Regions from separate parts of the Proteiniclasticum sp. C24MP genome, predicted to be linked through region 3. Evidence: predicted binding sites of a transcription regulator. Region 3 holds the regulator's gene; each other region holds the start of a gene.

Region 1 (8,176 bases), on a different contig from region 3:
ATTTCCGGAAAGCTGTTTGAAAAAGAGACTCTTTTCAAGGACAGATATACGAAAGTATCCGGGCAGCTGAGAAGCTACAATAAAGTCGTCGGAGCGAAAAACAAACTGCTTCTGACTGTTTTTGTGAGAGAAATCGATTTTCCGGAAGAAAAAGCGGAAGAACCCAATTCCATTGTTCTTACTGGATTCATCTGTAAAGAACCCGTCTACAGAATGACACCCTTCGGGAGAGAAATCACAGATCTTCTTCTGGCAGTGAACCGTCATTTCAATAAAACGGACTATATTCCGGTCATTGCCTGGGGCAGAAATGCCAAATACACAAAATCCATGTCCATCGGCGACAAGATTCAGATCGATGGCAGACTTCAGTCACGCAGTTATACGAAGACCTATCCGGATGGTCATACGGAAGAGAAGGTGGCCTACGAAGTGTCTTCCTCCATTGTTCATCTGGTGGAATCTGTAAACGATACACCGCAGGAAGATGAAGACTTGGCTGATTTTGAAGAAAAACTGAATATCTCCTGAATTTAGTTGACAGCAATGGAAATCGGTATATAATTAATTCATATTACAAGAGAGTAGGGATATTTATGCTCAAAGGTTTGCTGATATTCCAAAGCCTTATTATCGTGCTCATGTTCATTGCAGCTGTAATGTTTATCATTCAAGGCTTATTTATACAGAGCATCCTCTATCTGGCTATTGGAGCATTATTCACTGGTTATGTGCTGTCAAATAGAAAACATAAACCGGAATGAACCACGAACGGTTGTCTGAAAGGACAACCGTTTCTTTTCGCCCAGATTAGCTTTGATAAAATCAGATTTCATGATAAAATACTAATGTTCTTCATGACTGAAGGAACAATCAAGTACTGGATCAGGAGGTATTGTTATGGACAGTTATCTGGGTTTTTCAGAGATATATGATCAGCTCATCAGTGAAGACATAGACTATGATCACATCGCATCCTTTGTTCTCTCGAAAACTCCAAATCGAAATCTGTACCTGGATCTGGGCTGTGGCACAGGATCTCTCTCGATTCTTGTGGGAAGAGAGTTCAGAGAAACCTATCTTGTGGATCTATCCTCTGATATGCTTACTCAGGCAGTGGATAAATTCAATGCGATGAGGATTCCACACCAGGCGTTCGCCTTGTCCATGCATGAGATCGCATTCCAGGTGAAATTCAGTCTCATCACATCCTCCATCGATGCCATCAACTACATACTGGAGGAACAGGAAGTCCGCATGCTTTTCGATAAAGCATATGAGCATCTGGAAGAGGATGGAGTCTTCATTTTCGATGTGAATTCCGCTTATAAGATCAGAGAAATATTAGGTTCGAAGGATTATGTCTATACCAGAGAAGACCTGGCCTATACCTGGGAGAATTACTATGAAGATGATATCGTGGAGATGGTACTCAATTTCTTTGTAAAAAGAGGAGATCTCTATGAGCGCATAGAAGAAGTACACGAAGAAAGAGCATATGAAGTGAAGACCCTTGTTGAAATGCTTAAAAAGTCAGGATTTAAGGAAATTATAATCTGTGAAGATTATAGTGATACTCCTATTACAGATATTTCAGAAAGAGTAACATTCATTGTTAGAAAGAGGTAATGAAATGGATAAAATAATACACGCAACTGCCCAGAACGGCAGTGTAAGAATCATCGCTGCTGATACAACGGCACTGGTCAATGAAGCAGTGCGTAATCACAACACCATGCCCACAGCTTCCGCAGCATACGGCAGGATGCTCACTGCAGGTGCCCTCATGGGTTCCATGCTGAAAGGCAAGCAGGATTCCGTAACGGTACAGATCAACGGTGGAGGAATTTCTGGCGGTGTTCTGGTCACTGGAAGAGAAGATGGGAGAGTCAAGGGTTACATTGTAAATCCTGATGCAGACCTCCCTGTAAACGAGAAGGGAAAACTCGATGTTTCAGGCATCATCGGTATAGATGGTAAATTCACCGTGATCACGGATTTAGGCATGAAAGAACCTTATGTCAGCTCCGTACCGATTTTCACAGGCGAAATCGCAGAAGATCTGGCCTACTACTATACAGTCTCCGAGCAGACCCCTTCAGCAGTCGCTTTAGGTGTACTGGTGGATGTGGACGGTTCCATCATGAACGCCGGCGGATTCATCATCCAGATGATGCCAGGTGCAGATGAGATGCTGGCGGATCTTTTGATGTATCGTCTGGAAGAGATTCCCAGCATCACAACGCTTCAGCGGGATGGAAACACCATCGTGGAAATCATTGAGTATATCTTCGATGGAATGGACCTTAATATCCTGAGTGAAGGAACCCCTGCACTATATTGCGACTGTTCCAAGGAAAAGGTGGAAAAAGCACTTATTTCCATCGGAAAAGAGGATCTGAAGCAGATTTATGATGACAATGCTTCCGAAGAGCTGATCTGTCATTTCTGCAACAAGAAATATGACTTCTCTCATGAGGATATAGGTCGTTTACTGGATGAACTGAAATAATTCCGCAAACAAGAAAAACCAGATGGAACCGGGTTGTTCCATCTGGTTCATTTATGAAATCGTTTGAATTGAAAATCCGATGAAAATATGTACAAAATTGTCGGTAACACTTGATTTATAAGGCAAATTCTGTTTTAATAATCTTTGTGTTCATAAATAAGGAGGACTAATAATAATGAATAAAGCACAGTTAGTTACAAAGATCGCAGAAAAAACAAATTTTACAAAGAAAGACTCGGAAAAGGTGCTGAAGGCAACAATTGAATCCATCGTGGAAGCACTTACAGAAGGAGACAAGGTTCAGCTTTCAGGGTTCGGTACTTTCGAAGTGAAGAATAGAAAAGCAAGAGTAGGAAGAAATCCTAAGACAAATGAAGAAATTCAGATTCCTGAATTCAAGCAGCCCGCTTTCAGAGCAGGAAAAGACCTGAAGGAAATCATCAACGAATAATATATTATGCATGAATATAAAGAAAGAACAGCTTCGGCTGTTCTTTCTTTGTTTCTTCTGTTTTAATTCTACAGTTCTCTCTTGAAATAGGTTGTATGTAGAAGCTTATGGGCCTTCTCTCCACCTGGTTTACCCAGGAAGTTTTCGTAGAGCTCCTGAATGGCTTTGTTTTCATGAGACATTCTCACTTTATGCTGAGTATCTATCGCATAGATACCAGCGGCTCTCTTTTCGAGGATCTCCAGGTCTCCATGATGGTAGGGTTGTCCGCCTCCGCCTATACAGCCACCAGGACACGCCATGATTTCAATGGCATGGTAATTGCTTTTCCCTTGTCTGATGCTTTCCAGGAGCGTTCTGGCGTTTCCTAGGCCATTTGCGATGGCGAGGTTCAAAGTAAGATCTCCGATGGTGACAGTGGCTTCTCTTAAACCAGCCATGCCTCTCACTTCCGTGAAGTCCACCTTGTCGATGGTTCCGCCGGTGAGCTGAACGGCTGCGGTTCTAAGTGCCGCCTCTATGACACCACCGGTGGTACCGAATATTGAAGCTGCACCGGTTGATTCTCCAAGCGGATTGTCGTAGTCTTCATCATCCAGCATCAGGAAGTTGATGCCGGCTTCCTTGATCATACGTCCGAGCTCTCTGGTTGTGATGACGATATCCACATCCTTGACTCCGCCGTATTCCAGCTCGGGTCTTTCTGCTTCGTATTTCTTCGCAACGCATGGCATCACGGATACCACAATCATATCCTCTTCTTTGATGCCCATCTTTTCGGCGAAATAATGTTTGGTGATGGCACCGAACATCTCATGAGGAGATTTGCAGGTGGATGGAATATCCAGAAGATCAGGGAACTGATGCTCGAAGAACTTCACCCAGGCAGGGCAGCAGCTTGTAAGGATCGGTAGATTCTTGTTGTTTGTGATACGTTCGATCATTTCGTGGGCTTCTTCCATGATGGTCAGATCCGCTGCAAAGTTGGTGTCGAACACATAATCGAATCCGAGGTTTTTCAGAGCTGAAACCATTTTACCGGTGACAACGGTTCCTGGTTCAAGTCCGAAGAGTTCTCCAAGGGCCACTCTTACAGCTGGCGCCACCTGGACGACTACGGTCTTGTCTTTTTTCTCCAGAGCTCTCCATACTTTAGGCACATTGTCCACTTCCACAAGTGCACCCGTTGGACAGACAGCTACGCACTGACCGCAGAATGTACATGCAGTATCTTTCAGCTTGTTATGAAATGCAGGTCCGACTACTGTATCAAACCCTCTATCGAGACCTGAAAGAGCATATACCGTCTGGACTTCATTACACATGGTTTCACATCTTCTGCAGAGGATGCATTTCGAGGAATCTCTGTAAATCGCCTTAGAGGTCTTATCGGAATGAAACAAGGACATTTCTCCTTCATATCTGATCTTTTTGACCCCGAGGTCGTGGGCAATGTTCTGCAGTTCACATTCCTGATTCTTCAGGCAGACCAGGCAGTCCTTAGGATGGTCGGAAATCAGAAGCTCCACCATGGTTCTTCTGGCTCTGATGGCTCGTAAGCTGTCTGTCTTGATCTTCATTCCTTCATAGACCGGGGTGGAACAGGATGGTGCAAGATTTCTTCTACCTTCCACTTCCACTACACAGGCTCTGCAGGATGCCACTTTATTCACCATTTTGATGTCGTGGAGGTCAAGATGGCAAAGGGTAGGGATTGTGATGTTCAGTGTTTCCGCAGCCTGAAGGATCGTGAAATTCTCAGGCACTTGGATTTCTTTATTGTTGATGGTAATATTTACCATTTTTTTCCCTCCTATACAATTTGTACAGCCTTGATCGGCTTCACTGGGCAGGCAGTATAACACGCTCCGCACTTGATGCATATTTCCTGATCAATTTCATGTTTCTCACGAACTTTTCCGGATATGGCATCCACAGGGCATGCTCTGGCACACTTCGTACAGCCGATGCAGGCATCAGTGATGACATATCTGAGCAGATCTCTGCAGACACCTGAAGGACATCTCTTATCTACTATATGTGCACGATATTCGTCTTCGAAGTATTTAATGGTGCTTAATATGGGATTCGGCGCAGTCTGTCCGAGTCCGCATAAGGAAGTGTCTTTAATGGTCTGAGAAAGTTCTTCAAGTTTTTCCAGATCTTCCAGTTCACCTTTACCCGCTGTGATTCTGTTCAGTATTTCAAGCAGTCTCTTGTTTCCGACTCTGCAGGCGGTGCATTTTCCGCAGGATTCTTCCACTGTGAAGTCCAGATAGAATTTCGCGATGTCCACCATACAGTTCTCTTCGTCCATTACGATCATTCCGCCTGAACCCATCATGGAACCGATTCTGCTCAGAGATTCATAATCAATAGGGGTGTCCAGATCTTTTTCTGTAATACATCCACCTGAGGGACCACCGGTCTGAACCGCCTTGAAAGCGTGACCGCCTTTGATTCCACCACCGATTTCATAGATGATTTCTCTTAATGTGATGCCCATAGGCACCTCTACAAGGCCTACATTATTGATTTTACCAGCCAGGGCAAATACCTTGGTTCCTTTGGAGAACTCTGTTCCGATGGAGGAATACCATTCTGGCCCTTTCTGGAAGATGATCGGAATATTGGCAAGGGTTTCCACATTGTTTACACAGGTAGGTTTACCGAAAAGACCTGACTCTGAAGGGTAGGGAGGTTTCGATACAGGTTCTCCTCTATGTCCTTCAATACTCTGGATCAGCGCCGTCTCTTCTCCGCACACAAATGCGCCTGCACCGTATTTGATGACAAGATCGAAATCAAACCCGGAATTCAGTATGTTTTTTCCTAACAGATTGAATGCTTTCGCCTGTTCTATGGCAATCTTCAGACGTTTGATTGCAAGAGGGTACTCTGCTCTGATATATACGACACCTTTGTTGGCACCGATGGCGAATCCGCCTATGGCCATGGCTTCAATGATACTGTGAGGATCTCCCTCCAGTATGGATCTGTCCATGAATGCACCTGGGTCTCCTTCATCGGCATTGCAGATCATATACTTCTCCGGACCCTTGCTACGCAGTGTCATGCCCCACTTGGAACCGGTAGGGAAGCCACCGCCGCCACGTCCTCTAAGACCAGAGGCTTTCAGCGTATCCACCACATTGATGGGTTCTTTGGTCGTGATGATTTCGGCAAGTGCCAGATATCCATCATTTGCAATGTACTCTTCTATTTTCTCAGGATCGATGAGTCCGCAGTTTCTTAAGGCGATACGATTCTGCTTTCTGTAGAAATTCATATGATGCTGCGTATCGATTTTCTCTCTGGTCTTCGGATCGATATACAGAAGACGCTCTACCATCTGACCTTCAACGATATGCTTGGAAATGATTTCATCCACATCATTTTCCGTCACTTCCGTATAAAAGACATCGTCAGGAAAAACCTTTACGATGGGTCCTTTTTCGCAGAATCCGAAACATCCGGTGATATGGCAGGAGGCCTGTTCGGTGAGATTTCTTTTTTCCAGTTCTTCATTGAAATTCTCGACGATTTCCTTGCTTTTCGCACTATGGCATCCAGTTCCGGCGCAGACCAGGATTTCTCTTCTGGTTCCTTTTGGCGCTGCATTTTTTCTCAGAAACAGAAGTCCTTGACTTTTTTCTCTGATATTTTTCAGATCATCTATACTATTTAGCATATTACACCTCGCATTCACTGATGATTTTATTGACATCTTTTGCTTCGACTCTGCCGTAGACCTTGTCGTTCACCATAACGACAGGAGCCAGTCCGCAGGCGCCGACACATCTCAGGGAATCTATGGTGAAGATTCCATCAATGGAAGTTTCTCCTGATTTCATCCTGAGCTGCGACTCGAATTCTCTTAATATCTTGTCCGCTCCACGCACAAAACATGCGGTTCCCATACAGACATTGATTACATTCTTACCTCTGGGTTCTGTTGTGAAGTAGGAGTAGAAGCTGACCACTCCGAAGATCTTCGATTTAGGGACTCCGATTTTCTGACTGATATGACCAACCAGTTCTTCGGAAATATAGCCGAACAGATTCTGTGCGTGATGCAGAACTTCTATGAGATCCGATTCCTTCGCGTTGATTTTCGCAATAAATTCATCCAGTTCCTGAATCTTAGGATTTTGTGATAAAGTACACATTTTCTCTCACCTCTTGTTAAATATTTACCAAACACCCTTAATTATATAGACAATACTATGTATTATCAAGAAATTTCAGTCCATTATGAATTCTTTTCATTAAATGATAAATATTTATCATTTAATTTTCCGATTATGCATCTGCATATCGGTTTCTCTGATTGGTATTTTACAGACCAAAATAGTATGAATTGGCATGCTGTGACAGAATAATTAAGATAACGCAGAAAAAGCGCGTTTCATGAGACGATACACTGCAGTGCACCGAAGTGATAAGCGGTTTGTAACGAGAATTTATAGAAAGGAGGGAAGATATCTGAATCAAACCCTCCTGATTGAATGGTTTTGCACTTAAAATCAGATCAGCTGTTCTTTGTTTACTTGAAATAGGACGCACAATCTGTATTCATGATGAAGATGGATACATCATCCACTTTTGTGCCTGAAAAAATATTGATTTCGTCCTTGAGTATTTCTGCAAGGGCTTTCTTTTCTTCCAGCTCCAGAGAAGGGCACGATACTACATCAATATGAATGAAATCTCCTAAATCCGATTCCATATCAGATCGAAACTCAGACTCATAGAACATGACTCTTACCTGCTGGTCATCCAGAGAAAATCTTCCACCAACACGATAAACGATACTTTTGATCAATCGATTCTTTCTTTCATGCCCACTGCATCTGGGAAAATGAAGTTTTATAGTCAACATCAGTTTTACCTCCTCATCCTGTTATTCCTATTATATCTTATTCTGCTTTTCGGTTATAGTTATTCTTCGAACTTTCAAGTGATGAACCCTAAGAATAATATCTTATGTGAAGTTGACGGAACGGGGTCAATTGGATATAATTAAGTCAATCAAAAATCAAAACACATTGAACAGGAAGAGTACCGACCGGATTCTTTAAAGAGAGGGCTGCCTTGGCTGGAAGCAACCTAAGATGATATTCGCGAAAACCACCTGGGAGTGCAGTACGAAGACGAAAGTATAAGTATCTACGTTTGCCGCGTTAAGGTATTAAGCGAAAGTGACGTTGTGT
Region 2 (8,176 bases), on a different contig from region 3:
AAGTTCTATATAGAGTAAAAGGTTTTCATGCAAAGCGCTGGACCTGAGGAGAAAGTCCCATGGCCAAGAAAAATGCAGCCGGTCTCGAAAAAATGAGACAGACTGCAAGTGAGGATTCTATAATTGCTATTTCAGATTGATTGGCTCTGTGGTTGTCACGTTCAGCTTATCAAGAGTTCTCCTTATGAGAAAGGGATCTTCCGTCCGTTTCGGCATATACGTGTTCTTCACGGGATCTCCGGACCACAGAATGGGTGAGTGAGTGAGGGAGGCTGTCACTTCTCCGAAGCCGTCCTTCTCCAGCTCTACCTTAACCATGGCGCCATCGGGATCCTTGGCGGATTTATAGTCGATGAAGAGGAAATTGCCCAGGCTGTAGTAGATGGGCTTTCCATTGTAGACTTCCAGTTCCTGCAGAACATGGGGATGGTTACCATACACCAGGTCCACTCCGCTGTCGATGAGCATTCTTCCCATCTGCTTCTGTCTCCAGCCCACTTCATGGGTGTTCTGGCCACCCCAGTGCATGGCAGCTATGATGTAGTCCACCTTTTCCACTTCTTTCATCATCCGGATATCTTCCAGAATCTTTTCATCTGAGACAAAACTGGTGTTGAAACCCAGATAACCGAGCATACCCACCTTGAACCCGTCTTTTTCATAGACAGAATAGGATTCCACCTCGATGTTTCCCAGTTCGATATTATCGGTTTTGGTGAGATTGGTGCCGAAGTACTCAATTCCGTAGTCATCGAGATAGGATAGAGTATCATCAAAGCCTTCCTGCAGGTAATCCACCATATGGTTGTTCACTACATTCACATGAGTGATGCCACCTTCCGTGAGGACATCAAGGTATTCTGTCCGATGTGCTTTGTAGGTGTAGATCTTATCAGGCTGAGTAGCCGTCCTTTCCGTGAATACATTCTCCAGGTTGGTGATGACAAGGTCTGCCGATTCAAAATCTTTCTTCAGATGATAGAGAAAATGACCACCGCCATATTCCAGCCATTTTTCATCAAAGAGATTCTTTCTGCCGTAACTGGTGCCCAGACCCATATCTCCCAGAAGGATGAAACTCACTTCCTGATCGGTCTGATTCTTATCCAGTTCTGTAAAATAACCTTCTTGTGCTCTTTTCTCATTTTCATCCAGATGGCTCAGAATATGCATCTTCTGGTCTCCGTTCTTCGGACCGGAGATTTCAACAAGGTCGCCTCCGGAAAAAGCGATATCATAACCGGTGAACCTAAGAAGATCCTCCATAGGCACCATGAGCTGATGGTGCTCATTCAGGTAGGTTTCCCCAAGAAGCAGGATTTCTGACTGGTAGAGCTTTTCATCCTGGAATTCCAATAAAACCTTTCTGGAATTCACTGATATGGAGGCGTGGACGCTTCCTTTCTCAGTGCTTTTCACCAGAATCAGTTCCTTCTGAGGGACAATCCAGGTGAATTCAAAATCAAGAAGCGGCGCCATGAGCTCAAGGCCTGCAAAAGGAAGGTCCCATTTACGCTGAACAAGGATCGGGTTTTCATTCTGCTTCAGCTGAAGGATCACTGGGTCCCCTTCATAGGGGGCATGAACTCCTCTGCTGAGCATTTTTTCCTTCATGGTCTGATTATAGAAGCTGTTTTCAGCATCAATGATGAATCGGCTGAACGCTTCATAGGGATCTTCTTCAATGACTACAGTCTCTATCGGTACACCATCCACAGCAGCTTCTGCCACTTCCTTTTCGTTTCCAGTGAGGAAGTTTCCTGCAGAAAGCATCAGCAGGGGAAAGACAAGCAGTGCAAGCCATGCATAATTACGTCGTTTTCTCAAATGGAATCAACTCTCTCTACATCGTATTTTCGTTTGCAAAATCTTAATCATTATAGCACAGAACACCATCTGTAAATGTGAATGTGATTGTGTTTCAGAAGTTTTTAAGTTCTTTGGCGGGAAGAGTCACTTCATTCCTTTGAAGCGGAAAACCGCAAAATAAAAAACCTCCGGAGGAGGCTTTTCTGAAAGTGAATCAGATCAGTTTCGCGAAGCAGTTCTTGCAGATCAGGGTACTGCCACCGTTTCCGCTGATGAAGTTTCCCTTGGTGAGGGTCTTGTCGCAGACGGAACACTTTCTGGATGCGCTTGCTTTTTTCTTCGGGTCATTTCCTTCCTTGGAAGACGGATCGGATTTTCCTGTTTTCATCTTTCCTTTGGTGTTGGAAGGCGGTTCATAGCTCTTTTGAGCGATGGGCTCTTCTCTTCTGATCACTGTGAATTCCATGTTGAAGATGCTTTCCTTGAAAAGCTCCAGTTCGAATCTGGGATTTTCCTTATCATAATACTCTTCGATGACGAGTCTTGTGACCTGTGCATCGTTTATGATGAGACCGGATTTTTCGATCCCGTCGAAAATGCTCTTGGTGATGTTGTTGGTGTCAGGATGCCTTTTTTCGCTTTTATAGAAAACCTTCAGCACAGCGATGAGCGATTCCGTGAAGACGATGCCCGGATTCTGTGACCTTGCCAGAAGGGCAATGGAGGTTTCATAGATGGAATACCTGTCGCTGTAGCTGCCCGTATCATGGGGCATGAAAAAGCGTCCATCCTTACTGACCATTTTGAAATTGGATTTACTGATGGGGGTTCCAGGCACCACCACTTTTGCATAATCTGCCATTCTATCTTCTGCTCCTTTTCGTGTGTGTCCATCTTGCTGTCATTCATGAACATTCATTCTGATTTCATTATATCATGGAACGGAAATTCCGTTCACGAAAATGTTTATGTTATTTTAAGATTTTTTGCGTATAAATTTAGTTAAGGGTATAATATATTAGTTATGGAAATGAACTGAAATTCATGCGGTTCTATCATCAGGGGCTACCGGAAAGGAAAGCGTCTGAATGTAAACCCGGTAGAGTTTCTTCCTCATTCCACTACAGGCAATGAAGAAAAGGAGTAAGGAATCTTTTAGGATGGATTCCGGTAATGTGCAATGAAAGATGTATATATTTTAGCAATTGAATCCAGCTGCGATGAAACTGCCTGCAGCATTGTGAAAAACGGCAGAGAGGTCCTTTCCAATATCATATCTTCCCAGATCGAGATTCATCAGAAATTCGGTGGCGTGGTACCGGAGGTGGCATCCAGAAAACATGTGGAGAACATCACAGGTGTTGTGGAGCTGGCCATGAAGGAAGCGAATATCGGAAGAGAAGATATTGATGCAGTGGCGGTGACCTATGGTCCAGGTCTTGTGGGTGCGCTGCTTGTGGGACTTCAGTTCGCCAAAGGTTTCGCCTTTTCACTGGGTGTTCCGCTCATAGGAGTGAATCATATAGAAGGGCATATCGCAGCAAACTACATTCAGTACAAGGAGCTTCAGCCACCTTTCGTTTCCCTGGTGGTATCAGGCGGGCATACCTTCGTGGTGCATGTGAAGGACTATGATGATTTCGAAGTCATGGGTGAAACCAGAGACGATGCGGCAGGAGAAGCCTTTGATAAAGTGGCTAGAGCTATGGGGCTGGGCTATCCCGGAGGACCCAAGATTGATAAGATCGCCAAGGAAGGGAACCCTCTTGCCATAAAATTCCCCAAAGCGAATTTCCATGAAGATACGCTGGACTTCTCCTTTTCCGGGCTGAAGTCCTCTGTACTGAATTATCTCAATTCCGAAAAGCAGAGAGGCAATGAAATCAATGTGCCGGATGTGTCTGCTTCTTTTCAGCACGCAGTGGTTTCCGTGCTTGTGGAGAATGCCATGAAGACCATAAAGAGCAGAAACCTTGATAAGATCGCTGTGGCAGGTGGCGTCGCCTCCAATTCCAGCTTAAGAGAAGCGCTTCTTCAGAAGGGCGAAGAGGAGAATGTGAGAATTCTCTTCCCGGATGCCATTCTCTGTACGGATAATGCGGCCATGATCGGCAGCGCAGCTTATTTCCAGTTCATAAAGGGACATGTATCGGGCAATGATCTCAATGCAAAACCCGGACTTTCGTTAGGTGGTAGATAAGTCATGAGTTTCATAGTAGAATCCAACAGCCTTGAAAGGCATAAATTCAGAAAGATGATCAACAAAAAGAACATCATAAGAGTAATTGTTCTTTTTCTTGCTGCACTGTTTTTCGCTGGATACCTGTATGAGGAATATCAGGCGAAGATCTATCTGGATCAGGTCAGCGGAAACCAGATCATGGTGAATCAGGTGAACTATAATTACGAGATCCATGGCAGTGGCGACTACATCGTCATTGTGGATGGTGCTTCCGGAGAATCTCTTCTGCACAAGCAGAAGCTCATGGAGAAATTCGACGGCAATGCCAGACTGTTTTTCTATGACAGACCCGGGTATGGTGGTACGGAAGGGGAATACAAGACCCCTAGAGAAATCGCAGAGGACCTTCATTTCATGTTCAGAAGATTTGGATGGAAGATGGAATTCATTCTCGTGGGAGAGGAATACGGTTCTCTGGTCATGCAGGAATATCTGAATCTCTATCCGGATGAAGTCCTGGGTGCACTGTTCATCAATCCCATGGGAGAAATGGCAGGCAGTGAGGAAATCGTAAGGTACAGGGACATCAGAACCGCTTCTTTCTTTTCCAAGGAAGTGCTTGGTGCCGTAGGACTGCCAAGGCTTATGCAAAGCAGCGGTATTCTGGACTTTTTTGATGAAGTCAGTCTGGACAATGAGGAAAAAGAGTTTCATTCGAATCTCAGACTCACCAGGAGCATGATGAACATCATGAAAGCGGAGCTTGGCTATATGGAGACGGCCGAAGCCCTTCCTGTGAAGACGAACCTTCTGGGTGAAAATCCGCTTCATCTTATAACGAGCAATCGTAATATGGAACGGTTCAATCAGGAACGTTATCTTGGCTACAGCAGTGATGTGGAGACACTCATCGTGCAGGATTCTGTTTCCGATGTGATGTTGGAACGTCCTCAGGATATTGCATCCAGCCTCAACGGACTCATCGACAAGATCACAAGGCTGAGCTACAGAAGGAAGTAGAAGAGAATAGTGAGATTCCACATAAAGAAGCAAGACACCCTGAAAAAAATTCAGGGTGTCTTGTTTCTTTATGTGATGCTGATTATCTGCTTAGTTCGTCTACTGCGATCTGTCCTGCGATTCTTCCAAAAACAATGATGTCTGTCATGGCGTTTCCACCGATACGGTTTGCACCGTGAACGCCTCCTGTGACTTCTCCTGCAGCATAGAGACCCTTGATGATTTCTCCATCTACATTGATTACATGTGTTTCTGTATCGATCTTCAGTCCACCCATGGTGTGGTGGATTCCTGGAGTGACCTTCAGGATATAGTAAGGTCCTTCTTCCAGAGTCTGTGTAAGATGGGTTCTTCCGAATTCTTCATCGGATCCGGATGTCACAGCATCCAGGTACTTGGACATGGTTTCGGTGACATCCGCTTCTTCAGCACCGATGGCTTCTGCCACATCCTTCAGTGTTTCACATTCTACAGCATAGCCCTTTTTGATGTAACCCGCCAGAGCAGCATTTTCTTCCTTCATTTCCTCATTGGTGACAAGATAGGCGATGCCACCTGTCTGCTTCAGAATATTAGCTGAAACCACATCTCTTGTGAGCAGTTCATCGGTGAATCTCTTTCCTTCTGCATTGATGAGAATGGCACCATCACCACGCAGACCTTCTGTAAACATATATCCGGATTCAGGGTCTGTGGTCGGATGAATCTGAATATGCTCGATGTCGTCAAGAGCAGCATTTACAGCTTGTCCAAGCTCGATTCCGTCTCCTGTGGCACCGGCATGGTTGGTGGTGGAGAAACCGACCAGGTCAGGTCTGAAGCTTTCCACCATATCACTGTTGGCTCCGAATCCACCTGCTGCGATGATCACCGCACCGGCCTTGATCATAAACGTACTTCCATCAACGGTTGCAGCTTCAATTCCTGTCGCCTGACCCTCTTCTTCCAGGATCTTTGTGGCAGTGGTTTCCATAAGAATTTCCACGCCCAGTTCCTTCAGCCTGTTATGAAGAACTTCAACCACCACAGGTCCAACAGCGGAACCATCAGCTGGTGTATGGATTCTGGGATTTGTAGCTCCACCGGATAAGGATACTCTTGTTAAACCTGCACCCAGTTCATTGAGCCAGTCTACTGCGCTGGAAGAGTTTTCCACCATGACGCGCAAAAGCTCAGGATCGTTTTCCTCTTTTCCACCCTTGAAGGTATCATCATAGAATGTATCGATTGTGTCTTCTATGCCTTCCGCTTCCTGAATACTGGTTTCTGAAGCGTTGATTCCACCTGTGGCTCTGTTGGTGTTTCCTCCGACGATGGGCATCTTCTCTACGATGATTACGGACTTGCCCGCGCTTGCAGCTTCCACCGCTGCGCTCATACCTGCACCACCGGCACCGATGATGACGATGTCCGCTTCTTTATCGGATACTTCTGTTTTCTCTTTTTCCACCTTGATTTTCTTCAGGGCTTCGATATCTGCACCCGCTTCTCCCAGAGCAGCTGTAACTGCAGCAATGACTGCATTGGAGGACACGGTGGCGCCTGTGACGGCATCTACACCAAGTCCCTGACTTGCCAGAATCTCATCAATGATTCCTTCGATGGCAGGCGCTGCTATGGCAGGGGTTTCATCCGCTGCTTCCACTTCAATCTTCTCAATCTCGTTTTCCGTTACAGTGACCGTTACTTTAACGGGGCCGTTATGTCCGGTCTCTTCCGCTGTATAAGTACCTGGAGTGAAGATTCCTTCTGCTGAAGGTGTCTCTTCTGCTTCTTCCTTGGCTCCACATCCGAAGGCGCTGAGCGCCATGACGGAAATAAGAACCAGTGCGAATAATTTCTTCATTTTTTTCATTTGTTCATTTCCTCCCTTTTGTTTGACAATGGAAGTATATCACCCTGACATTGTTAATTCAATAACGAAAAGTGTATTTTCAGTGTATTTTAAAAGGTATCCTTTTCATTTCATAGAAGGGAAATTTTCATCAGCTTCCATTACCACTTTGAAAGATTTTTCAGCTGTTTTTATTTTTTCTGAGGTAAAATGTGAGTACCCACTGCAGAATGCTCCTGCGACGTGATCTTAAGACAAATCGGAATAATTTGTATAAAATTATTCTGCATGACACTTTTCTGTAACATTGAATGGGTATGATAATACCATCAAGAGAGAGACAAAGGAGGACAATCATCATGAGCTATAAAGATCCATACGGACAAGATCCGGATAGAGAAGAAAATAAATACCAGGATGTCAACATGAATTACGAAAACGAAATGGAAGTATCGTCGCAAGACAGCATGAATCACGAGAATGAAAAGGAAGATACGCAGGATTACAGAAATGTTCCGGAGTATGCCAGAGAAGTGAGTGAGCCTGTAAATGACATGCGTGATCCAAGAAACGAGGATGCCTATGTCTACAGAGGAGCATCTCATTACGAAGGTGGAAACAGCGGAGGCAATGGAACGAAGAGAAAGAAAAGATTTTCTGGACTTTCCATGATTGCTGTAGCCCTTATATTCACACTGCTTGGCACCTCACTCGGTATATACAGCGCATACAATGTGCTGCCGGGTACAAGCTTCTTCGAAAACTCGAAGCTGGGTGAAATTATTCAGGAAAGTGCAGATGGTGCAAAGCCTGTTCAGATTTCGACTCCACAGCTGAGAGAAGAAGGGCTCAGTGTACCTGAGATCGTCAGCATGGTTCAGCCAGCAGTTGTGACCGTATCGGTAAGGGTTCCAGGTGCACCAGGTTTCTTCAATCCTCAGGGAGGATATAATGAAAGCATCGGGACCGGATTCATTCTCAGCGAAGAAGGTCTCATCGCCACAAATTATCACGTGGTGGAGGGCGGAGAAGAAATCGTCGTGATTCTATACACCGGTGAAGAAGTTTCCGCAAAAGTCGTCAACTATGATGCCAGCAATGACCTGGCAGTGATTCAGATGGATGAAGATGTGAAGGTGCCGGGTATTGTCACCCTTGGCGATTCTGACAATGTGGTGGTGGGCGAATCCGTCATTGCCATAGGAAATCCTCTGTCCAAAGAGTTTGCGGGATCCGTTACTTCAGGAATCATCTCCGCAACTGAAAGAACTGTCGCCATCGGCAACAGCGAGTACAACTATTTCCAGACGGACGCAGCCATCAACGGAGGA
Region 3 (8,176 bases):
GACAGGACCTTACCCCTATGAAAGCATATAAGAGAGCGAACCTCATCGGACGCGTCCATCAGGACCCGAGGCTCAGCGTATCTCCCAACATGACGCTTCTTGAAAACCTGTCCCTGGCGGATGCCAAAGGACACAGTTTCAGCCTGAAGAAGGCCATTGACCTCTCCAGGACAAGCTACTACAAAGAGCAGCTGGGTACCCTTGGCCTAGGCCTTGAGACAAAGCTTCATACAAAGATCGGCCTCCTCTCAGGAGGACAGAGACAGGCAGTTGCCCTCTTCATGGCTGTGATGAAGAAACCGAAGCTCCTCCTTCTGGATGAGCATACAGCAGCTCTTGATCCCAGAACCTCAGAAATCATCATGGGCGTCACGGAGAAGCTCATCAGCCAGGAAGAGATCACAACCCTTATGGTCACCCATAACATGAACCATGCACTATCTTATGGTAATCGCCTTCTCATGATGCATGAGGGCAGAATCGTGGAAGATCTTCGCGGAAAAGACAAAGCGGATCTCAAAGCGCAGGATGTCATCACCATGTTCAAGAAGAATGCTGAGGTCATAGAAGACCGAATGGTTCTTGGTTTATAAACAGTATATTTTCATTGACATACTCCTCCCGATGGGAAGGTCCTCCTGAAGACAACTTCAGAAGGACCTTTTCTTTGTTCCAGAATCATGCTCACTACTCCGAGTTTCCCGGTGAAAGATCTCTAGCAGCCCTACCCTCTGAACTTTCAATATGGTACCATCTATATATAATACTGATTGATATGGAGAGGAGAAGGATTTATGGCAAAATTATCCATGCAGGGAAAAGGAAATGGAGAAGAGATTGTAAACTTCATCATCGAAGAAATGGGCAGAAGCGGCATGACCGTAGAACTCATTGATTCCGTGACTCGTCAGATCGGAAACGCCATGGTCTATATCATGGTTTTCGAAAAGTATTACATGCGTTCCTCAAACCGTGCAAGCCTTACAGTGGTTGTGACAGCAGAAAATGACGCCATCATCGTGGATGCCATCGGAGCAGGTGGTGGTCAGGGCGTTGTCTTCAAGTGGTCCTGGGGTGCCGAAGAGAGCTTTGTCTCTTCCATCGAGAATATTCTTGCCGGAAAGAACTTTATCCTAATGGAGTAGAAAAACTTCGAAAAGCAGAGTCTCCTGAAGAAACCAACTTCAGGAGACTCTGCTTTTCTGTATTTGATCTGCGAAAAAACCGCCGCTTCCCTACTCAATCCGGATCTTGTTCTCTCTGGCGTAGTAGAAAAGATACTGCTGGGCTATGCCGGCCAGTTTTCCGAACTGATTCTGCCCGAATGCTCTGATCTTAGGAAGATTCGTCCCTTCTGCACCGTAGAAATGCATCATGGCTTTCTTCACCCATACATCCACAGGAAAAGCTTCCTCTTTCTTCATGGAGAAGAGCATCACGCAGTCCGCCACCTTGGCACCCACACCGCTATACCTCTGGAGCGCTTTGTGACAGAGGTCCTGTGGAAGAATCGATATGCTCTTCAGATCAAAAAGAAGATCTTCCTTCTCTTCCTCTGTCAGCACGCTTGCCTTCTCTTGCTCTCTCAGAATCTCCGCCCTTCTTATGGCCTGCACCGTCTCGTAGATGTATTTAGCGCGATAGCCTACTCCAAGGTCTCTCAGCTCCTTTTCCGTTGCCTGAGAAAGCTCCTCTGGCGTAGGAAAGGCGTAGTGCTTCTCTCCAGCAGATGCTATTTCTTTTCCGTACTTCTCACTGATTTTTCTGATGCCTTCCTTGATCTTCGGAATCAGATTGTTGGAAGAAAGAATAAAGGAGATCAGCGTCTCAAAGGGTTCCTGATTGAGCACTCTGATTCCATATCCGAATTTCACCGCTTCTTTCAGAAGCGGATCCTTGCGAAGCTCCTTCTTCACCTCTTCATACTCTCTTCCCAGATCAAAGTACTCTCTGAAGAAACCATTGAACTCATCGATGTTCACATTCTCCAGATGCACATCCGTATCTCTCAGAGATACGCTTATGACTTTACCATGGACTATCCCCTGAAATCTGGTCTCATCATCCGCATCTATTCTGTTCCACCGGAAGCACTGTCCGCATTCGAAGATGTGCTTCGGATGAAAATTCTTCACATTCCTCAGTCTGATTTCATTCTCCAGTATTTCCACTGCTTTATAGTCCATCTCTTCCTCTTTCCTTAGTCTGCCTTCCCCTTGTTCTCCAGATAGGCATGAATGCCCTTCGCCGCTTTCTTTCCTGCACTCATGGCAAGAATCACTGTAGCGGAACCTGTTACAGCATCTCCACCGGCAAAGATTCCTCTAAGAGTGGTCTCACCGCTTTCCTCATTGATGATGATGCATCCTCTTCTGTTGGTGTCGATTCCCTTTGTGGTGGATGCGATGAGCGGATTCGGTGATGTTCCTAGGCTCATGATGACACTGTCGCAGTCAATGACAAACTCACTTCCTGTAATCTCCACAGGTCTTCTTCTTCCGGAATCATCCGGTTCACCCAGCTGCATCTTCACACAGATCATGCCCTTCACAAAGCCCTTCTCATCCACAAGAATCTCCTTGGGATTGGTCAGAAGGTTCATGATGACCCCCTCTTCGATGGCATGATGCACCTCTTCCGCCCTTGCCGGGATTTCCTTCTCCGATCTTCTATAGACGATTCGAGACTCCGCACCCAGTCTTACGGCAGTTCTTGCCGCATCCATGGCTACATTGCCCGCACCCACCACAGCAACTTTCTTTCCATGACTGATGGGGGTATCGTAATCACTTCTGAATGCCTTCATGAGATTGGCACGGGTCAGATACTCATTGGCAGACATGACGCCATTGGCGTTTTCTCCCTTGATGCCCATGAACATGGGCAGACCTGCTCCGGAACCGATGAAGATTCCTTCGAAATTCTCATCCTCGATGAGACTGTCAATGGTCACTGTTCGTCCGACGATGACATTGGTCTCGATCTTCACGCCCAGATCCTTCAGCAGACTGATCTCTTCTCTTACAACGCCTTCCTTCGGCAGTCGAAACTCAGGAATGCCGTAGACAAGAACGCCGCCAGGCTCGTGAAGCGCTTCAAAAATCGTCACTTCATAACCAAGTTTCGCCAGGTCTCCTGCACAGGTAAGCCCTGCAGGACCGCTGCCAACCACAGCCACTTTTCTGCCGTTTCCAGGCAGTCTGTCCGTGTTCCTGTAGTTGTTTTCCATGGCCCAGTCTGCCACGAAGCGCTCCAGCTTACCGATGTTCACCGGTTCTCCCTTGATCCCCACAATGCAGCTTCCCTCGCACTGTTCTTCCTGAGGGCAGACTCTTCCGCAGACCGCAGGCAGATTGCTTGCCTCCCCGATGGTGTCTCTGGCACTCCTGATGTCGCCGCTTCTCAGCTCCAGTATGAATTTCGGAATGTCGATGGCCACCGGGCAGGCGCCCACACATCTGGGATTTCTGCACTGGATGCATCTTTCCGCCTCAAGAACAGCTTCCTCCAGATCATACCCATAGCTAACTTCCTTGAAATTTCTTATTCTCTCTTCCGGTTTCTGTTCTCTCACCGGCACTCTATTTTTCTTCATGCAGTATTTCCCCCAAATCGCACAGCTGTGAATGCTCATGAACCGCCTTCTGCTCCATGATGATGTTCTTCTTTCCTTCCACCGTCTTGTACATGCTCTGGCGCCTCATGGCCTCATCGAAGTTTATGAGATGCGCATTGAATTCCGGTCCGTCCACACAGGCGAATTTCACCTCATCTCCCACTGTGACTCTGCAGGCTCCGCACATGCCTGTTCCATCCACCATGATGGGATTCAGCGATACAATGGTTTCCAGGTCGTAGTTTTTCGTGAGCTGTGATACAAACTTCATCATGATCATAGGACCGATGGCGATGCAAAGATCGTATTCCTTCTTTTCCACCTCCATGAGCTCTTTCAGCTTGTCTGTCACAAGACCATGAAATCCGTAGCTTCCATCATCCGTACATACATACAGGTTCTTTGCCACTTCTTTAAATTCTTCTTCCATGATCAGTGTCTTTTCTGATCGCGTACCGATGATCACATCCACATCGATGCCTTTCTCCTTCAGCATCTTCACCTGCGGATAGACCGGTGCTGTACCTACACCACCGGCCACAAAGACAATCTTCCTCTTCAGAAGATGCTCTTTCTCATCGGTGACCACCTCGGAAGGATTGCCCAAGGGTCCGACGAAATCTCTGATTTCATCTCCCTCCGAAAGGGCTGCCAGCTTCTTCGTGGAAGCGCCCAGCGTCTGGAAGACGATGGTCACAGTTCCCTCTTCTCTGCTGTAATCGCAGATGGTCAGTGGGACTCTTTCTCCCCACTCATCCACCTTGATGATGACAAACTGTCCAGGCAGTGCAGACTTCGCCACACGCCTTGCTTCAATATCCATCAGGAATATGTTTTCAACCAGTTCCCTTTTACGCGTTATTTTATACATCTGTTTCCCCCAATACTTTAAGCCTCAAAGACTTATTTCAATCACCATATAAGTATACGGATTCTCATGGATTATTTCAACCGATACCACTGGAATTTAAGGTAATGGAAAGGAGACCTTATTCAGGTCTCCTTGCGTGAATTACTCTATTTATCCAGGTCATTCATGAGATAGACAAGTGTCAGCAGACTTTCACTCAAATGCACATTCTCAATGGATACATTTTCCGGCACCTGGATATCCAGGGGAGCAAAGTTCCATATTCCCTTTACACCATTTTCAACCAGAAGATCCGCCACTTTCTGCGCCTGTGCCTGTGGAACGCAGATGATTCCGATATCCACCTTGTTCTCTCCTAGGAAAGATTCCATCTGATCCAGATCAGATATCTCCACATCCTTGATTCTCATGCCGATGAGCTTAGGGTTCACATCAAAGATCGCCTTCAGGTCAAATCCGAACTTGTCGAATCTTGAATAATTGGCAATGGCCTGTCCGATGTTACCGGCACCGATGATCACGGTGGTGTACTTTTTGTCCAGTCCTAGAATGTGAGAGATCTCATTATATAGTTCCTTTACGTTGTATCCATAACCCTGCTGACCGAAGCCACCAAAGCAGTTGAAATCCTGTCTGATCTGAGAAGCCGTGAAGCCGATCTTTTCACTTAGTTCCTTGGAAGAAACACGATCCACATCATTTCTCAGAAGCTCAGCAAGATGTCTGTAATATTTTGGCAGTCTTTTGATGACAGCCATGGAAATGTCTTTTTTCTTATCCATCATTGCACCTCATCGTTAATTAAATTTCTAACAATATAATACCATAAAAAAGAATAACTTGTGTAGGTTTTTATCAAGGAAATTCCATTTTTCAGAAAAAATTATGAGATTGTTAGAAACCTGAACAATTTACCCACTGATTTTTCCATAATTACAGTAAAATACCTATGACACAATCAATAATAAGAAATACTGAAGTCAATGTTTTCTCTTATTGTTAATATTTCACCTTGCACATCCCTTTACTGATACATAGTGGTAATAATTTCCCAAAGCAGAAGAAACCATCTCTTCAGATGGTTTCTCTGCTTTCAAGGCATCCTTTCTGTTTTTCAGTTTTCAGATCTCCGCCTGCGTCTGCTTTTTCCGGTTGAGCCGCAGCAGAATACCTCTGCTGCGGGCTTTTCTTTCAAAGGCTTCCACTGCAGTCTTCGCCTTTTCCTTGCCTGACAGCTCCATTTCTCCTGTCTTCTCTTCGATCTGCTTCATAACGTCTTCAAGGTCGTTCATCTCCAGAAGATTCACAGAAAGACAGTAGAAGCTCTTGCGCCTGCCGTCATTGTAGTCGGAAAGAAGACGGGAAAGCAGCTCCATCTTTTCATGAAGCTCCTTCTGATAAGCATCCAGCCCAATGGTCTTCATCTTCTCAAGGTCCTTCCTCTGATTCCGATGCAGAATGAAGGAATCCACAAGCTCAATGCCCTGATACTTCTCGCAAGGATACGCTTCACAGTCGATGCAGTACGCCACACCCCCATGGTTCAAGCTGCACCGGGCGATGGCACAGGCCTGGTTCCCTTCTCCACCACCACATCCAGGACAGTATCCTCCGATATACATGGTGCAGAGTCCGCAGTTCAGTCCGCAAAGTGAAAAAAGCGGGTCGGGTCTTCTGAAATTCTTCACTGTTCTCTCCCTCCCAGAATTCAAGGAAAAAAGGGTTCCTCACAATGCCGCTTCTGCCATTCACGTCCACTTCAGCAGGGAGCCCTACCTGAAGGCATCTCTCAGAACATCCAGCACAAAATTCTGCTGAGCATTGTATCCGATATCCGGGAGGGTATCTCCATCCTGAACACCGTAGTTTGCGAAGCTGGAATGATTTCCGCCGCGAATATCCACCTCGATCATGGAGACAGGCAGCCTGACCTTTGCTTCCTCCAGATTCTCCATGTCGATGACGGAGTCTTTTGTGCCCACAAGTGAGTAGACTTTGAACGGAGCATCCCTTAGGTCTGTACCACCATCAGGATAGGCCGCCAGAAACACCAGTGCCCTGATCTTATCGGGATTCTTCTCCGTAAACCTTGCTGCTGAAACGCCACCCAGGGAATGTCCTATGATGACCCAGTCCGACAGACCTTCCTCTTCCACATATTTCTTCGCTGCCTGGTTGGATAGAATGGACAGCTTGAGCGGCGCTTTTATGATGACTGTCTTATACCCCATTCCGGCGATCTTACTGCCCAAGAGGCCATACGCTCTTTCAGAGACTCTTCCTCCAGGGTAAATGACGACGCCTCCCACAGGATTCTCTGGTGTAAACACCAGATCTCCGTCCTCAACCGTAAACTCAATTCCCTGAACCGACTGCAGCGCACTCTGCGCCGTCACGGAGGGTCTGTAATAATCATCCGCATAGATATAGATTCCTACCGATGCAAATATAAGAAGAATAAAGAGAATCCTCCCTATTCCATAGATCCATTTCGATTTTCCTGATTCCTTTGTTTTCAAGTCCCCACGCCCTCTGCCTTTCGCTTAATACTCCATGTAATTGTCTCTGTACTAAGTATACTTGATTCCAGCCCTTCCTTTAAGCTCTTTTCGTGAATTTTAAAAGATTTAGAAGTGAAACCTGCAGAAGTTTCCCCTTTCTCTCCTCTTCATAACGAGACCTATGATAGAATAGAGATAGTGAAAACACAGGAGTGTAAGAAGAAATGGTGAAAAGAGTTTTAGATAAGCAGCGTTATGTCTTTTTAGAAAAGCCGGCCATGGAAGTGCTGCAAAGAGAAGAAAATGAAATCAGAGCAGCCCAGATTGAATCCTATTTAAGTGAACTGAAAGAATTCCATCTCTCTGTCATGAAACTTTCAGAAACCCGATATGACAAGAAAACGCGGAGTCTCATGCTGAACCTGGCCATGATCCTTCTGTCGGAAGAGAAGCTCTGGGAGAAGACGAGATCCGAAAAGCGCATTCCCCTGAAGGTCTTCTCAAGAATGGTGGAGGAACCCGTCTTTGAACTGAAGGAGATGGAAAGCCACATCCTGGCCTACGCGCTTCTTCTGGAGGAGGATAAGTATCCTCTCATCCGAAGATACCTTCATTACAAGGAAGGCGCAGGAGAGGACACCTATGAAAACGGAGAGGATAAGAGCCGGGGTCTTTCTCTGCTTAGGAAAGGCAGATTCTCTTTCATCCTCACAAGCCAGGGACAGTTCATGAAAATCCGGGTGGAGGAAACCCCTTCCGGTCATGTGGCAGCCGGCAGAAAAGTAAGAAAGAAGCTGAATCTGTTCAAACCACTGCTGGTGCTTCTACTGGCTGCGCTGCTACTTGGCAGTGTCTACATCACCATGTCCAGGAGAATCACTCAGACCATCATCGTGAAAGCTGCAGGAGAGGTGAAGATGGACTTCAACTCCTTTGGAGATGTGATCCATGTCATCGGCATCGATGGCGCCGGACGGAGTTACGTTGCGAAAGCGACCTTCGAGGAGAAGGATATCGATACGGTCCTTGCTGAAATCATCGAACAGGCTTACATCAGTGAAACCATAAAGGAAAGAGCGGAAATCACGATTCTTGTTTCCGGAGAATTTCTGCCGGAGGATTTCTTCAAATCCGGAAAAACCCACGACCGGATTCTTTCTTACCAGCTCAACGCCAAAATAAACAACA

Evidence for each region. The regulator Rex, encoded in region 3, represses fermentation and respiration genes when NADH is low (regulators of the CRP and FNR family bind a similar motif). The targets are predictions, from matches to a motif close to ATTGTTAANNNNTTAACAAT.
Region 1: a site for Rex is predicted at 7,145-7,164, ahead of ACHAL6_RS07645 (NAD(P)H-dependent oxidoreductase subunit E). Genes of this name have one in related genera too.
Region 2: a site for Rex is predicted at 6,916-6,935, ahead of ACHAL6_RS14370 (flavocytochrome c). Genes of this name have one in related genera too.

The regions. Positions count from the first base shown of each region.
Region 1 is NZ_JBINJW010000008.1:6,474-14,649, reverse strand. Features, by position in the region: gene ACHAL6_RS07675 (single-stranded DNA-binding protein) at 1-531, shown strand, start outside; gene ACHAL6_RS07670 (class I SAM-dependent DNA methyltransferase) at 901-1,629, shown strand; gene hslO (Hsp33 family molecular chaperone HslO) at 1,634-2,512, shown strand; gene ACHAL6_RS07660 (HU family DNA-binding protein) at 2,688-2,963, shown strand; gene ACHAL6_RS07655 (NADH-dependent [FeFe] hydrogenase, group A6) at 3,032-4,765, opposite strand; gene ACHAL6_RS07650 (NADH-ubiquinone oxidoreductase-F iron-sulfur binding region domain-containing protein) at 4,777-6,654, opposite strand; gene ACHAL6_RS07645 (NAD(P)H-dependent oxidoreductase subunit E) at 6,656-7,132, opposite strand; gene ACHAL6_RS07640 (hypothetical protein) at 7,510-7,845, opposite strand; T-box leader at 8,003-8,176, shown strand, end outside.
Region 2 is NZ_JBINJW010000033.1:5,257-13,432, reverse strand. Features, by position in the region: gene ACHAL6_RS14390 (CapA family protein) at 127-1,827, opposite strand; gene ACHAL6_RS14385 (RusA family crossover junction endodeoxyribonuclease) at 2,024-2,671, opposite strand; gene tsaD (tRNA (adenosine(37)-N6)-threonylcarbamoyltransferase complex transferase subunit TsaD) at 2,990-4,009, shown strand; gene ACHAL6_RS14375 (alpha/beta fold hydrolase) at 4,013-5,011, shown strand; gene ACHAL6_RS14370 (flavocytochrome c) at 5,094-6,866, opposite strand; gene ACHAL6_RS14365 (S1C family serine protease) at 7,205-8,176, shown strand, end outside.
Region 3 is NZ_JBINJW010000005.1:22,977-31,152, reverse strand. Features, by position in the region: gene ACHAL6_RS05765 (ABC transporter ATP-binding protein) at 1-593, shown strand, start outside; gene ACHAL6_RS05760 (DUF6054 family protein) at 795-1,145, shown strand; gene ACHAL6_RS05755 (DNA-3-methyladenine glycosylase family protein) at 1,236-2,186, opposite strand; gene gltA (NADPH-dependent glutamate synthase) at 2,201-3,595, opposite strand; gene ACHAL6_RS05745 (sulfide/dihydroorotate dehydrogenase-like FAD/NAD-binding protein) at 3,582-4,487, opposite strand; gene ACHAL6_RS05740 (redox-sensing transcriptional repressor Rex) at 4,634-5,269, opposite strand; gene ACHAL6_RS05735 (DUF3795 domain-containing protein) at 5,609-6,175, opposite strand; gene ACHAL6_RS05730 (alpha/beta fold hydrolase) at 6,260-7,006, opposite strand; gene ACHAL6_RS05725 (hypothetical protein) at 7,213-8,176, shown strand, end outside.